2 regions of the Micromonospora echinaurantiaca genome follow, and region 1 is predicted to be linked to the other one. Evidence: riboswitches for the same ligand, from Rfam matches in the RefSeq annotation. Region 1 holds a riboswitch; the other holds the start of a gene.
The links. Region 1 has a riboswitch for thiamine pyrophosphate ahead of GA0070609_RS03375 (ECF transporter S component). Riboswitches for the same ligand answer to the same signal wherever they lie in the genome.

Region 1 (7,779 bases):
AGACCGTGCCGGTGACGAACTGGTGCTCGGGATCCTGGAAGACCGAGCCGATCCGCCGGGCCAGCGCCGGGGCGCGCCACCGGTGCGGGGGAGTGCGGGCGTCCGGGCCGGCCAGCGCCGGGCTCGCGGTCACCGTGCCGGCTCCGGGCCGGAGCAGCCCGCCGAGCAGCAGGGCCAGGGTCGACTTGCCGGCCCCGTTCGGGCCCAGCACGGCGAGCGCCTCGCCGGCGCGTACCCCGAGGTCGGTGGGGGCCAGCCGGGGCGGCAGGCCGAGCCGGTCGGCGGTGAGCAGCAGGTCGCCGGCCGGGGCGACGGCCCGGCGCGGCGGCACCGGACGGCCCGGCACCCAGACCCCCTCGGCGGCGAGCGCGTCGCCGTGCGCGCCGAACACCGCCTCCGGGGTGCCGTCGGCGCGGACGCCGCCGCCGGGTTCCAGCACCACCACCCGGTCGACCAGCGGCAACGCGTCGGCGACCCGGTGTTCCACCAGGATCAGCGTGGTGTCCGCGTCCAGCGCCCCGGCGACCGCGTCCCGGACCAGCGCGGCGCCGGCCGGGTCGAGGTTGGCGGTGGGTTCGTCGAGCAGCAGCAGGCCCGGGCGTAGGGCGAGCACCCCGGCCAGGGCCAGGCGCTGCTGCTCGCCGCCGGAGAGCGCGGCGGTGGGCCGGTCCCGGTGGTACGGGAAGCCGACCCGGCGCAGCGCCTCGTCCACCCGGGGCCAGATCTCCCCGGCGGGCACCCCCCGGTTCTCCAGCCCGAACGCGACGTCGTCGCCGCTGCGGGCCATCACCAGTTGGCTCTCCGGGTCCTGGAAGACGATGCCGACCCGTTCCCGGCCCTTGCGCGGGTCGAGCCCGTCGATCTCGACGGTGCCCTCCTGCTCGCCGGAGTCCTCGGGCAGCAGGCCGGCCAGCGCGGCGAGCAGGGTGCTCTTGCCGGCCCCCGAAGGCCCGAGCAGCAGCACCCGCTCTCCGCTCTCCACCCGCAGGTCCACCCCCCGCACCGCCCAAGCGCGCCGCCCCGCATGCCGCCACCCAAACCCCCGCACCAGTACGGAACTCACGCTCCCACCCCCGCCCGGGCAGGGTTGATCATGAAGTTGTTGCCGCGACACGCCGGTGCGGAGGGCAACAACTTCATGATCGACGAGGTGGGGCGGGGGCGGGGCATGGGCGGGTCAGACCAGGGTGCGGTCGCGGGCGGCGGGGAAGCGGTCCAGGGCGCCGGTGCCGGCCAGGGCCCGGGTCAGGTACCAGCCGCCGACGCCGGCGATGATCGCGGCGCTGACCACGGTCAGCAGCGCGTACGGGATCCGGTAGCTGCCCAGCGCGTAGTCGACGTTCCAGACGAAGAAGTCGAACAGCGCCGCGCCGAGGCCGGTCAGCGTGCCGGCGAGCAGCGCGGTCGGCAGCCGGAACGAGCGGTACCGGAAGGCGGCGAAGGCCAACTCGGCGCCGAGACCCTGGATCAGACCCTGGACGATGGTGATCCCGCCCCACTCGGAGCCGAGCAGCGCGGAGATCGTCGCGGCGACCGCCTCGCAGAACAGCGCCGCGCCGGGCTTGCGGATGATCAGGCCGCCGAGCACCGCCGGCACCAGCCAGACGCCGTACATGACCGCCTGGCCGGCCGGGAAGAACGCGAACGCCGGGTCGACGGCCCGCCAGAGCAGGCCCCAGGCCCAGAAGATGACGCCGAAGGCCACCGCGATCACCGCGGCCACGACGATGTCGATGGTGCGCCACCGGTTGGTGGCGGGGTGTTGTTTCATGAGTGCTCCCAGTCCTGACTACGAACCAGGAGAAGACGCACGCCGCGCCCGGTGCCCCGGACGGCGGCGCGGCTGGAGGTCGACCGAACTCCCTGCGCTGGCATTACCCAGATCAGGTTCGAGGGTCTGCGGGTGGTGCCCGCACTCTCAGCGCTGTGCGCTCCCCTGTCGGATGTGAAGTTGTCCCGGCAGACGCTAGCACCGCCGGCAGCGCCGAGACGAGCCGCCCGCGCCGGCCTGGGTAGGCTGCCGATCATGCGCATCGACGCCCGAGGGTTGCGGTTCGAGGTACGCGTCGGCGGCCCGGAGGGCGGCGACCCCGCGCTCCTGCTGCACGGCTTCCCCCAGCACGGTGGGGAGTGGGACGACGTGGTCCCGACGTTGCACGCCGCCGGACTGCGCACGTACGCGCCGGACCAGCGCGGCTACTCGCCCGGCGCGCGGCCGGAGGCGGTCGAGGCGTACCGGATGGACGAACTGGTCGCCGACGCGCTGGCCGTGCTGGACGCCCTTGGCGCGTCGACCGCGCACGTGGTCGGCCACGACTGGGGTGCGCTGGTCGGCTGGGAACTGGCCGTCCGGCACCCGGAGCGGGTGCGCACGCTGACCGCGGTCTCCGTGCCGCACCCGGCCGCCATGGCGTACGCGCTGGCGAACGACCCGCAGCAGAAGGTGCGCTCGGCGTACATCGTGCTGTTCCGGCAGCCCGGCAAGGCCGAGAAGGTGCTGCTGGGGTTGAACGCCACGGCGCTGCGCCGGATGCTCGCCGGGGTTGGCGACGCCGACCGGGTGGCGGCGTACGCCGAGCCGATGCGCGAGCCGGGCGCGCTGACCGCCGCGCTGAACTGGTACCGGGCGATGCCGTCGCGGACGGAGCTGGCCGCCACCGGCCCGGTGACCGTGCCGACCACGTTCGTCTGGAGCGACCAGGACGTGGCGATCGGCCGGACCGCCGCCGAGGCGTGCGCCGAGCGGGTGACCGGGGACTACCGCTTCGTGGAACTGCCCGGGGTGAGCCACTGGATCCCGGACGAGGCGCCGGCGCCGCTGGCCGAGGCGATCCTGGCCCGGGTACGCGGACTGGCCTGACGGCCGACGCGAGGTGCAGGCAGTGATGGACGGAGGAAGCATGACGGTGAGTGCCGAGGACTACCTGGCCGTGGTGACCGAGACGATGGGCCGGGTCGCCGCCAGCCAGCGCGAGGCGGTCGGACGGGCGGCCGACCTGATCGCCGACGCGGTGCGCGCGGACGGGGTGGTGCACGCCTTCGGCACCGGGCACTCGGAGGCGCTGGCGATGGAGATCGCCGGCCGGGCCGGCGGCCTGGTGCCGACCAACCGGATCGCCCTGCGCGACCTGGTGCTGCTCGGCGGCGAGCCGGTCGACCTGCTCGGCCCGACCCTGGAGCGGGACCCGTCGGTGGCGCACAAGCTCTACGACCTCGCCCCGGTCCGTCCCGGCGACGTCTTCGTGCTGGCCTCCAACTCCGGCGTCAACGGCGCGATGGTGGAGTTCGCGTCCCTGGTCAAGGAGAAGGGGCACGCCCTGGTGGCGATCACCTCGGCGCAGCACTCGGCCCGGATGACCTCGCGGCACCCGTCCGGTCGCAAGCTCGCCGACTACGCCGACGTGGTGCTGGACAACGGCGCCCCGTACGGCGACGCCACCCTGCCGCTGCCCGGCGGCGGCGCGGTCGGCGCGGTCTCGTCGATCACCGCGGCGCTGCTGGCCCAGCAGATCACGGTCGAGGTGGTGGCCCGGTTGCTGGCGGCGGGGGAGCGCCCGCCGGTCTACCTGTCGGCCAACATCGCCGGCGGCGACGAGCACAACCACGAGTTGGAGGCCCGGTACGCCGGCCGGATCCGGCGCGGGGCCTGAGCCACGGGGCCTGCGCCGCGGAGCGTCGAGCCCCGGGATGCCGAGGTCGCGGTACCGCCGGGCCCGGGTCGTGAGCCGGTTTCGTGACGAGCGCGGTGGGGCATCAGCGTTGCTGCCGGCGGGGTGGCCCCCGCCGGCAGTAACGTCTCACCGGAGGTGGCCCCCGTGTCGAAGGAAACCGAGCGGCAGCGCTGGCAGCGCAACTTCGCCGACCTGCTGCAGGAGTTGCGGGTCGCCCAGACCGGTGTGCAGATCCTCTTCGCCTTCCTGCTCACCCTGCCGTTCAGCAACGGGTTCACCAGCACCAGCGGCTTCCAGAAGGACGTCTACATCGTCGCGTTGCTGGCGGCGGCGGCCGCCACCGCGATGATCATCTCGCCGGTGGCGTTCCACCGGGCGCTGTTCCGTCAGGGGCGCAAGCCGGAGCTGGTCCGCTTCGCCCACAAGATGGCCAGCGCCGGTCTCGCCTTCATGCTGATCTCGATGGTCAGCGCGGTGCTGCTGATCACCGACTTCGTGCTGGACCGGAGCGTCGCCCTGGTGCTCAGCGGCGCCGCCGGCCTGTGGTTCCTCACCTTCTGGGTGATCCTGCCGTTCGCCCGACGCAACTGGGGCGAGGACGACATCGACGACGAGGACGACGACCCGCGAAGCATCCCCGGCGACTGAGCGCGTACCCCGGCCACTGGGCCGCGTCGAGAAAACTCGATCTTTACCGAACGCTACCCCTGGGTAACACCCGGGGGTAGCGTTGCGTGTGTCGAGCACGTTGACGCAGCCGGACCGAGGTTCGAGGGGGCAACCGTGACCACGACGCAGAACAGCCGCTCCGCGCCCGACGGCGCGGGCTCCGACCAGCCCACCCCCGCCGACGGCGTGACCGCGCCCGGCGTCGCCGGGCCGTTGCCGACCGAGGCGGGCCAGGTCTCCGAAAAGGAGGCCCGCCAGGTCGCCGAGGCCGCCCGGGAGTCCACCTGGGACCGTCCCAGCTTCGGCAAGGAACTCTTCCTCGGCCGGTTCCGGCTGGACCTGATCAACCCCTGGCCCCGCTCGGATCCGGCGGACGACGCGCGGGCCGACGAGTTCCTCGGCCAGCTCCGCGAGTTCCTCACCACCGAGGTGGACGGCGCCGCGATCGAGCGCGACGCGTCCATCCCGGACGAGGTCTTCCACGGGCTGGCCCGGCTGGGCGCCTTCGGCATGAAGATCGACCGGTCGTACGGCGGGCTGGGGCTGAGCAACCTGCACTACTGCCGGGCCCTGATGCTGGCCGGCTCGGTGAGCCCGGCGATCGGGGCGCTGCTCTCGGCGCACCAGTCCATCGGGGTGCCGCAGCCGCTGAAGATGTTCGGCACCGCCGAGCAGAAGCAGCGCTTCCTGCCCCGGCTCGCCGCCGGCGAGGTCTCCGCGTTCCTGCTCACCGAGCCGGACGTCGGCTCCGACCCGGCCCGGCTGGCCACCACCGCCGAGCCCACCGAGGACGGCACCGGCTACCGGCTCAACGGCGTGAAGCTGTGGGCCACCAACGGCACGGTCGCCACCCTGCTCGTGGTGATGGCCCGGGTGCCGGCGGCCGAGGGGCGGCGCGGCGGCATCACCGCCTTCGTGGTGGAGGGGGACGCCGAGGGCATCACCATCGAACGGCGCAACGCCTTCCTCGGCCTGCGCGGCCTGGAGAACAGCGTCACCCGGTTCCACGACGTCTTCGTGCCGAAGGAGAACGTGATCGGCGGCGAGGGCAAGGGCTTGAAGATCGCCCTGACCACCCTGAACACCGGTCGGCTGTCGCTGCCCGCGATGTGCGTCGGTGCCGGCAAGTGGGCGCTGCACGTGGCCCGGGGCTGGGCCGCCGAGCGGGTGCAGTGGGGCCGGCCGGTCGGCGAGCACGAGGCGGTCGCGCAGAAGCTCTCCTTCATGGCCGCCACCACGTACGGCATGGAGACCATGCTGGACCTGTGCTGCCTGCTGGCCGACGACGACCGTAACGACATCCGGATCGAGGCGGCGCTGGTCAAGCTCTACGCCAGCGAGATGGCCTGGCGGATCGCCGACGACCTGATCCAGATCCGAGGTGGGCGCGGCTACGAGACGGCCGAGTCGCTGGCCGCCCGGGGCGAGCGGCCGGCCGCGGTCGAACAACTGCTGCGTGACCTGCGGATCAACCGGATCTTCGAGGGTTCCACCGAGATCATGCACCTGTTGATCGCCCGGGAGGCGGTCGACGCGCACCTCTCCGTCGCCGGAGACATCATCGACCCGGACGCCGGGCTCGGCCGCAAGGCGCGGGCGGGCGCGCGGGCCGGGGCCTTCTACGCGAAGTGGCTGCCCACCCTCGCCGTCGGCCGGGGCCAGACCCCCGGGGCGTACGCCGAGTTCGGGCCGCTCGCCAAGCACCTGCGGCAGGTGGAACGCTACTCGCGCAAGCTGGCCCGCTCGACGTTCTACGCGATGTCCCGCTGGCAGGGTCGGATGGAACGCAAGCAGGCGTTCCTCGGCCGGGTGGTGGACATCGGCGCCGAACTGTTCGCGATGTCCGCGGTCTGCGTCCGGGCGTACGCCGAACGGGACGCCCGGCCGGAGAACGTGGAGCTGGCGGACCTGTTCTGCCGGCAGGCCCGGGTCCGCGTCGACGCGCTCTTCACCGCGCTGTGGGACAACACCGACTCGGTCGACGTTGCCGCGGCGAAGCGGATCCTCGACGGCCGCTACGCCGACCTGGAGTCCGGCGTCATCACCCCGGCCGACGACCTGCCCTGGGTGGCCCGCTGGTCGCCCGGACCGTCCACCGCCACCGACGTCCGCCGCCGCATCCCGCCACCGCGCTGAGGCCGGCTGACCGTCCCGCCCCGGCCCGCGCCCCGGCCGCCCGCGTCGGGCGCCGGCTCGGTCGGGTCGGGGGCGTGGCTCGGTTGTCGGCGTCGGGGCGCGCGGCTCGGCCGTCGGCGTCGGGGCATGTGCCTTGGCCGTCGGCGTCGGGCGCGCGCCTCGACTGACCGTGTCGGGGTTCGAGAGTCGGTCCTCGGTGCTGTGGCCTGCTGGCGCCTCCTCGGCCAGGCGGGCCGTGACCCGCTGGCGGGCGACGACTCCTCGGGCGTGTCGCCACTGCCAGGGAGTACCACCACGGAGCTTGATACCTCTGAGTCATTTTGATGACTCACAGGTATCAACCTCCATCGCGAGAATGCCGCTGGCCGCTGGCCGCTGGCCGCTGGCCGCTGGCCGCTGGCCGCTGGCCGCTGGCCGCTGGCCGCCGGTCGCCGGTCGCCGGTCGCCGGCTGGTGCCGCTGAGGCCAGCCGCTGACTGGTGCCGCGGCTTTCGGCTGGTGGCTATTCGATCGTGACCGAAGCTCCGACTGCGGCCGGAGGCGAGGATCGGGAACCCCGACCGATGATTCCCCCGACTCCGACCATGACCGACGACCGGGAACCAGCGCCGGGACTGACGGCCGACGATCGGGGCCCGCGCAGCGAGCGCCGGGGACCGAGAGCCGCGCAGCGAGCGCGGGGATCGAGGGCGGCGGTCGAGGACCGGGGTCAGCGGGCGATGGCCCAGGCCAGGATCGCCGCGAGGATCAGCCCGTTCAGCACGGCCAGCCCCAGGTACGCCGCCGGCGGGATCTTGCGACCCTTGCGGACGAAGGTGACCAGGACGGCGGCGTACGCCAGCAGCAGGACGGCGATGACGACCAGGAAGTAGAACACCCGACGACCTTAGCGGCCCCCGCGTAGGCCGAGTTGGCGCAGCTCCAGTGCGGCCAGCGCGTCGACCGTGGCGTCGTCGCCGCGCCGCCACGCCTCGGCCACGTCCGGCGCGATCCGGGTCAGCCGGCCCAGCGGTTGGGTGGCCAGCGCGCGCAGGGCCAGCAGGTCCCGGCCCGCGGGTGCGGCGGCCAGCTTCGCGGCGGACCCGGCGCGGCGCATCCAGCGCACCCGCAGCGGCAGCCAGCCGAAGAGCACCAGGGCGAGCGGGAACACGAGTACCGCGACGGCGAGGGCCAGGGCCAGCTGGTCGACCAGCTCCTGCTGGTCCCGGCCGGCCTCGGCCAGCGACCGGGCGGCACCGGCGGCCCGCTCGAACGGCGCGGTCAGTTCGTCGCCGACCAGCGGCACCCGGCCGACCTTGCCGCCC
Region 2 (7,779 bases), 700 kb from region 1:
GCTCGTACATGGCCTGCAGGGTGCCGCTGGCGTACGGCCGGCCGTCCAGGTCGCCGACCACGGACGCGATGCCCGAGGTCGGGTCGACCGCCTGCCAGGACACCCGGACGTCCTGGCTGTCGCCGTAGAGCTGGCCGTCGGCGATCCCGGAGACCAGCAGCGTCGGCTTGGTGCCGTCGATCCGCAGCACCGCCGACTTGAGCGTCTCGGCGTTGCCCGCGTTGTCGGCGGCCCGGAACAGCAGCTCGTGCTGCCCGTCGCCGGTCACCTCGACCGGCGCCGAGTACGGCGTCCACGCGCCGCCGTCCAGCGACCACTCCACCGTCTTCACCCCGGACCCGGCGTCGGTCGAGGTCAGCACGACCGGGACCGTCCCGTCGTGCCAGCCCTCGTCGTTGGCCGGCGCGAACGTCGCCGAGGTGACCGGCGCGGTGGTGTCGATCCGGACCGGCGCGGTCTTCGTCGACTCCACGTTGCCCGCCCGGTCGGTCGAGCGGAACCGCAGCTCGTGCTCGCCGTCGCCGCTGACCGGCACCGGACCGGTGTACGCGGTCCAGGTGGTCGCCCCGTCCAGCTGGTACTCGGTGCCGGCCAGGCCGCTGCCGCCGTCCTCGTCGGCGGCGCTCAGCGCGACGGTGACCGGGCCGGTGTGCCAGCCCTCGGTCGGCGTGCCGGAGACCGTGGCCGTGGTCACCGGGGCGGTCCGGTCGGCCGCCTCGGTGGTGAGCCGGAAGTAGTCAAACGCGGCGGTCTTCGACGCGGTCTGGTTGGCGCCGAGGGTGAACAGGCCCACCTTCGGCGTCGCCCCGACGGCGCTGCTGGTGAGCGCCGTCAGCGCGGTCCAGGCCGTCCCGTCGGCCGAGTACGACGCGGTGAAGGTGTCACCCGTGCGGGCCAGCCGCAGGTACCACACCGAGGCGGTCAGGTTGCCCGCCTCCGGCTGCGGGTTCTGCACCGCGCCGCCGATTTCGCTGCGGAACTCGATCCGCCGCGTCACCGGCTGCCCGGGCTGGTTGTCCACGATGAAGTCGAACTTCAGGTAGTTGTCGTCGTCGGCGTGCACGATCAGGCCGGCCTGCTGGTACTGCTCGTTCAGCAGGCTGCCGTCGACCTTCGTCTCCAGGGTCCAGTCGCCGGTCGGGGCGTTCTGGAGGATGAAGTTCGCCGGCCCGGAGTTGCCGGAGCCGTAGATGTCGCCGTTCGGCACGTCGATCCGCAGCGCGCCGCCGGTGACCCGGTAGCCCGTCGGGTTCTCCCGCAGGATCGCGTCCCAGCGGCACTTGTCCAGCGTGTCGCCGGTGAACTCGTCCGACGGGTCCACCGGTCCGGCCGGGGCGTCCGGCGAGACCTGGAACCAGTCGAAGGCCGCCTCCACCACCGGCGCGTCGGTGCCGCCGTTGAGCGCGAACAGCCCGATCCGCGGGTTGGTGATGCCGGCCAGCGCGGCGGACCGGCCGACCGGGGTGAAGGTCTGCCCGTCGGCCGAGACGGCCGCGGTCAGGTTCGTCCCGTCGCTGGTGAGCCGCAGGTGCAGGGTGTCACCGGCCGGTGCGGCGGTGCTGTCGGCGGCCTCGTTGCGCGGCGCGCCGGCGGTCTCCCGGATGAACTCCACCCGCCGGCCGCCCGAGTAGAGCAGGTCCAGCTTGGCGTAGTTCTCGTCGTCGCCGTACACCAGCAGGCCGGCCTGCTGGTAGTTGGCGGTCACCGGCAGGGTCAGCCGGGTGGTCGCCTGCCAGGCCCCGGCCGGCGCCGGCTGGAGCACCAGGTTGGTGGCGTCGTTGCGGCCGCCGTAGAGGTCGCCCACCGCGGTGGGCAGCCGGAGCGCCCCGTCGGAGACCGCGTAGAGCTGGTTCTCCCGGACCACGCCCCAGCGGGCCTTGTCGAGGCCGGTGCCGGTGAAGTCGTCCGAGCGCGCCCCGAAGCAGGACGTGTTCGGCGCGTCCACCCGCACCGGGACGGTGGTGTACGACCTCGCGCCCTTGCTGTCGGTCACCGTCAGCGTGGCGGTGAAGGTGCCCGGGCTGGTGTAGGTGTGCGTGGTGTCCAGGGTGGACGCCGTGCCGCCGTCACCGAAGTCCCAGGCGTACGTCAGCGGGGTGTCGCCCTCGGCGTCGGTGGCCGTGCCGTCGAAGGCGACGGTGACCGGCGCGGTGCCGGTGGCCGGGCTGGCGGTGGCGGTGACCACCGGCGGCGCGTTCTCGGTGACGCCCCGGCCGAGGAAGTCCATCCAGTTGACGTTGAACAGCGCGCCCGCGCCGCCGGCCGGGTCCCGGGCGACGAAGTACAACGTGCCGCCCGCCGGGCCGGTCACCGGAGCGGTCACGTCGGCGTACGTTTGCCAGGCGCCGGTGCCCGGCACGGTGGCCGAGGCGACCAGCGGCCCGTCGGGCGCGCCGGCGCGGACCTCGATTCGGCCGCCGCTGCTGGCCGAGGCGGCCCGGAACCGGATCGACGTGATGTTGGTCAGGTCCGCCGGGGCGAGCGACCACCAGTCGCCGTCCTCGATGAACCCGATGTTCTGGCCGCCGCCGGCGGCGTCGCCGGTGGTCTCGCGCTGCACGCCCGGGTCCCCGCCGCCGGTCGCGCCCGGCACCCGGCCGGTGGCGGTGAAGTACTCGGCCTGCTTCCGCTTGGGCTGGAGCTGCTCGATCGCCCGGCCGGTGAGCGGCCCGGCGCCCTCGGCGCCGCCCAGGTCGGTGTAGGTGGCCTCGAAGACGGCGAAGACGTTCGCCTCGGCGCCGTGCCCGGAGGCCAGCGACGTCTGGACCGTGCCGGTGCAGCCGGTGTGCTGCTCCAGCGGGTGGGCGTGCTCGTCGTGGCCGAGCAGCACCTGGAGCCGGACCCGGTCGCAGTCGATCTCCGCGTCCTCGGGGTCGGTGACCGTGACCGTGTAGCGGACCTGGTCGCCCCAGTCGAAGAAGCCGCCGTCCGGTGGGAACTCGATGGTCACCGTCGGCGCGGTGTTGCCGACCGTGACCGGAACGTTGGCCACCGCGGTCCGGCCCTTCGGGTTGGTGACCGTGAGCTGCGCGTTGTACGTCCCGGCGCTGGTGTAGGTGTGCGTCGGGTTCGGCTCGGTGGCGGACTGCCCGTCGCCGAACGTCCAGGCGTAGCTGAGCGTGCCGCCGTCCGGGTCGCGGGAGCCCGCGCTGGAGAAGGCGACGGTCAGCGGCGCCGGGCCGGAGGTCGGCTCGGCGCTGGCCTCCGCGATCGGGGCCCGGTCGCCGGCGATGTAGTCGATCCGGTAGACGCCGGAGTTGTCGTTGTTGCCGCCGAAGCCACTGCCCCACTCGATGAGATAGAGCGCGCCATCCGGACCGAACTCGAAGTCCATCGGCCGGAGCATGGTCATGCCGGTGAGGAGCTGGTTGATGTCGACGAGGCTCTTGCCGTCACCGGTGAGCTGCATCGTGTACATCTTCGACTGGTTCCACTCGCCGAGGAGCGCCTTGCCGTCGTAGTACGCCGGCCACTTGCGGTCCGATTCCAGCTCGGCGTCGTACCGGTAGACCGGGCCGCCCATCGGCGCACCGCCGCCGCCGATCTCGGGGAACCGCGGGTTGCCGCTGTAGTCGTAGTCGACGGTGGCTGGGATCGCCGGCGGCAGGTTGGTGAGGCCGGTGTTGTTGGGCGAGTCGTTCACCGGCGCGGCGCAGTCGAACTTCGGCCCGCTGGGGCCGGACGGGAACGTGTAGTCGTTGTAGGCGTAGTTCGCCCCGGTGCAGTACGGCCAGCCGTAGTTGCCCGGCGTGCCGACGATGTTCCACTCGACGGTGCCCTCGGGACCGCGGTCGGGGTTGGCGGCGCTGGCGTCCGGCCCGTAGTCGGCGACGTAGAGGGTGTCGGTGGCCGGGTCGGTGCCGATCCGGAACGGGTTGCGGAAGCCCATCGCGTAGATCTCGGGCCGGGTCTTCGCGGTCCCCGGCGGGAACAGGTTGCCGCTCGGGACGGTGTACGTCCCGTCGTCCTCCGGGTGGATCCGGAGCACCTTGCCGCGCAGATCGTTGGTGTTGCCGGAGGTGCGCTGCGCGTCGTAGTCCTGCCGTCCCGGCCGCTCGTCGATCGGGGTGAACGCGTTGGACTCGAACGGGTTGGTGTTGTCGCCGGTGGCCAGGTAGAGGTTGCCGGCGCTGTCGAAGGTCATGCTGCCGCCGGCGTGGCAGCAGGTGTTGCGCTGGGTGTCCACCCGCAGCACCTGCTTCTCGCTGGCCGGGTCGATGCTGTCGCCGGTCACCGTGAACCGGGAGAGCAGGTTGCGGGCGATCCCGTCGTTCGGGGCGTAGTAGAGGTAGACCCAGTTGTTGGTGGCGAAGTCCGGGTCGAGCCGGATGCCGATCAGGCCGTCCTCGTTGCCGGTGGACACGTCCAGGTCGAGCGCGGTGACCGTGTTGCCGGTGTCCGGCTTGACGATCTGCACCCGGCCGTCGCGCTCGACGTAGAAGACCCGCCCGTCCGGGGCGACGTCCAGCTCCATCGGGTTGCTGGTGTTGCTGTCCAGGGTCACCTTCTCGAAGCTGGCGGTCAGCGACGCGCCGCAGTCGGCGTCCGCCGCCCCGGCCGCGGAGCGGATGCCGCCGAGCAGGTGGGCGAGGAACTGCGGTTCCGCGTACGACTCCCGGGTGTGCCCGCCGCCGGTGTACCAGGCGCGGCCGCCCTGGAAGTCGTGGCACCAGGCGATCGGGTGGTCGGCGCCCATCGCCCCCGCGCCGGGGGAGTAGCTGGTCTCGTCCAGGCTGGCCAGCACGTGCACGTCGGGGCGCGGGTTGGACTGGTAGTTGTACCACTCGTCGAACCGGGACCAGCGCTCCGGCAGCCCGGCGGTGGCCGGGTGGGCGTGGTCCTCCACCTTGACCGTGGCCTGCTGGTTCGCCGGGTGGCTGGCGAAGTACGCGCCGACCAGGTCGCCGTACCAGGCCCAGCTGTACTCGGTGTCCGAGGCGGCGTGGATGCCGACGTAGCCGCCGCCGGCGCGGATGTAGCGCTCGAAGGCGGCCTGCTGCTCGCCGTCGAGGACGTCGCCGGTGGTGGAGAGCCAGATCACCGCGCGGTACCGGGCGAGGTTGTCGTCGCTGAACGCGGCGCCGTCCTCGGTCGTGTCGACGGTGAACCCGTGCTCGGCGCCGAGCTGCTGGATGGCGGCGATGCCGGTCGGGATGGAATCGTGCCGGAAGCCGGCGGTCTTCGAGAACACCAGCACCGAGAACGGCTCGTCGGCCGCCGGCGCGGCGGGTCCCGTCCGCGGCTGGGTCTGCGGGGCGGGCGCCGTCAGCGGCGCGGCCTGTGCGGCGGGTGCGGTCTGCGCGGGGGGTGCGGCCTGCGCGGCGGGGACGCCGAACAGGGTGGTTGCGGTGAGCGCGAGGGGTAGCAGGGTGGTAAGGACGGGTAAACGGGCACGACGAGATCGGGACACGCCGCCTCCTATGTCGCTGTGGACAGGGATCGCGGGGGCCGGCTCGCCGAAGACCGTCCCGGATGGACCGGAGCGGACACCGTGCCAGGATGTCCGCGCCGGCATTTTGTCGAATCGCTGAACAAATTAATCCCGCTGGATCCGTTGCGGGCAAGATGCCGGCTGATAACGGTTTCGCAACGGCGAGCGACATTCCGAACAGCACCGTACGAAGTGCTCCGTCGCGGGCGGTATCGAGGGCCGTCCACCGCGTCGGCCGGGCGTCATGCGATTGCCGGACCCCGCCTTGGCAGGCCGGCGGATCTGTCGTACGGTGACACGGACGTAACCCACGGGAGCCCGGTGGACCGGGCTGAGAGGGGGGCTTGGAGCCCCCGACCGTCGAACCTGATCCGGGTAATGCCGGCGCAGGGAGGAGTGTTGCCGTGCCGTCCCTTGGGCGACTGCATCTGGTCACCGACACCCGACCCGGGCGGGATCCGCTCACCGTCGTCCGGGCCGCCCTCGCGGTGGCCCGCGCCGAGCTGGTGGTGCAGGTCCGGGTGGCGGACTCCGCGACCGACCGGGAGGCGTACGACCTGGCCCGCCGGGTGGTCGCGCTCTGCGCCGGGTACGACGCGACCTGCCTGGTCAACGACCGGCTGCACGTGGCGCTGGCGGTGGGCGCCGGCGGCGGCCACGTCGGCGCGGACGACCTGCCGGTCGGCGCGGCCCGCCGGGTGCTCGGCTCCGCCGCCGTGCTCGGCGCCACCGCGCGTGACCCGGGCACCGCCACCGAGGCGGTCGCCGCCGGCGCCAGCTACCTCGGCGTCGGCCCCTGCCACCCGACCGGCACCAAGACCGGCCTGCCGGACCCGATCGGCCCCGCCGGGGTGGGCGCGGTGGCCGCCGCGGTGGACGTGCCGGTGATCGCCATCGGCGGGGTCACCGCCGCTACCGTGCCGGCGCTGCGGGCCGCCGGGGCGTACGGGGTGGCGGTGGTCGGCGCGCTCTCCGCCGCCGCCGACCCGGGCCGGGCCACCGCCGAGCTGCTCCGGGCGTTGACGTGCTGACCAGCGGCCGGCCGGACGTGGCGGTGGTCGGCGCGGGGCCGATCGGGTTGGCCGTCGCCTGGCGCTGCGCGGCCCGCGGCCTGCGGGTGGTCGTGCACGACCCGGACCCGGGGTCGGGGGCGTCGGCGGTGGCCGCCGGGATGCTCTCCCCGGTCGCCGAGGCGTACTTCGGCGAACGGGAGCTGACCGGGCTGCTCTGCGCGTCCGCGGCCCGCTGGCCGGCGTTCGCCGCCGGGCTGACCGAGGCCACCGGGCTGCCGCTCGGCTACCGCACCGAGGGCACCCTGATGGTCGGGCTCACCGCCGACGACCTGGCCGAGGCGGGCCGGCTCTGGGCGTACCAGCAGGGGCTGGGGCTGCCGGTGACGCCGCTGCGCCCGACGCAGCTGCGCGACCGCGAGCCGGCGCTGGCGCCCCGGGTGCGCGGGGGCGCGCTGGCCCCCACCGACCACCAGGTCGACCCGCGGCTGCTGGTGCCGGCGCTGCGGGCGGCCGCGACCGCGGCCGGCGCGGTGCTGGTGCCGCAGGCGGTGCGCGAACTGTCCGAGCTGGACGCCCGGGTCACCGTGGTGGCGGCCGGCTGCGGCGCGGCCGCGCTGACCGGGCTGCCGGTCCGGCCGGTGAAGGGGCAGGTGCTCCGGCTGCGCGCGCCCGGCGGCGCGGCGCCGGGCTTCCGGCACGTGATCCGGGGGTACGCCGACGGCGAGCACGTCTACCTGGTGCCCCGCGCGGGCGGCGAGGTGGTGGTCGGGGCGACGGTCGAGGAGCGCACCGACCGGACGGTCACCGCCGGCGCGGTGCTGCGCCTGCTCCGCGCCGCCGTCGACCTGCTTCCCGAGCTGGCCGAGTACGACCTGGTGGAGACGGTGGCCGGGCTGCGTCCCGGCACGCCGGACAACGCCCCGATCCTCGGTCCGCTGCCCGGCCGGCCGGACGTGCTGGCCGCCACCGGCCACCACCGGCACGGCATCGTGCTCACCCCGGTCACCGCCGATCTGATCGCCGACCTGGCCGCCGGCGGCGACCCGGACCCGCTGCTCGCCCCGTTCGCGCCGGACCGCTTCGGGCCGGCCCACCCACCCCGGCAGGCGTCGGTCGGCCCGCCCGAGCAGGCGTTGCCGGGCGAGCCGACCGGGCCGGTCGACGGCGACCGGCAGACGACGGAGGAGGACAGGTGGAACTGACGGTGAACGGCGCCGGGCGGACCGTGCCCGGCGGTGCCACGGTGGCCGACCTGGTCCACGAGGTCACCCCGCAGCGGCGCGGCGTGGCGGTGGCGGTCAACGGCGAGGTGGTGCCGCGCAGCGGCTGGCCGGC

Region 2: it holds a riboswitch for thiamine pyrophosphate, as region 1 does, so the genes downstream of both, thiE (thiamine phosphate synthase) here and GA0070609_RS03375 (ECF transporter S component) in region 1, are expected to answer to the same signal.

What each region holds. Positions count from the first base shown of each region.
Region 1 is NZ_LT607750.1:720,294-728,072, forward strand. Features, by position in the region: gene GA0070609_RS03370 (ABC transporter ATP-binding protein) at 1-1,063, opposite strand, end outside; gene GA0070609_RS03375 (ECF transporter S component) at 1,178-1,771, opposite strand; TPP riboswitch at 1,843-1,948, opposite strand; gene GA0070609_RS03380 (alpha/beta fold hydrolase) at 2,027-2,860, shown strand; gene GA0070609_RS03385 (sugar isomerase domain-containing protein) at 2,901-3,650, shown strand; gene GA0070609_RS03390 (DUF6328 family protein) at 3,816-4,319, shown strand; gene GA0070609_RS03395 (acyl-CoA dehydrogenase family protein) at 4,455-6,476, shown strand; gene GA0070609_RS33495 (hypothetical protein) at 7,185-7,352, opposite strand; gene GA0070609_RS03400 (hypothetical protein) at 7,362-7,779, opposite strand, start outside.
Region 2 is NZ_LT607750.1:19,966-27,744, forward strand. Features, by position in the region: gene GA0070609_RS00150 (ThuA domain-containing protein) at 1-5,410, opposite strand, end outside; TPP riboswitch at 5,732-5,841, shown strand; gene thiE (thiamine phosphate synthase) at 5,836-6,462, shown strand; gene thiO (glycine oxidase ThiO) at 6,456-7,646, shown strand; gene thiS (sulfur carrier protein ThiS) at 7,637-7,779, shown strand, end outside.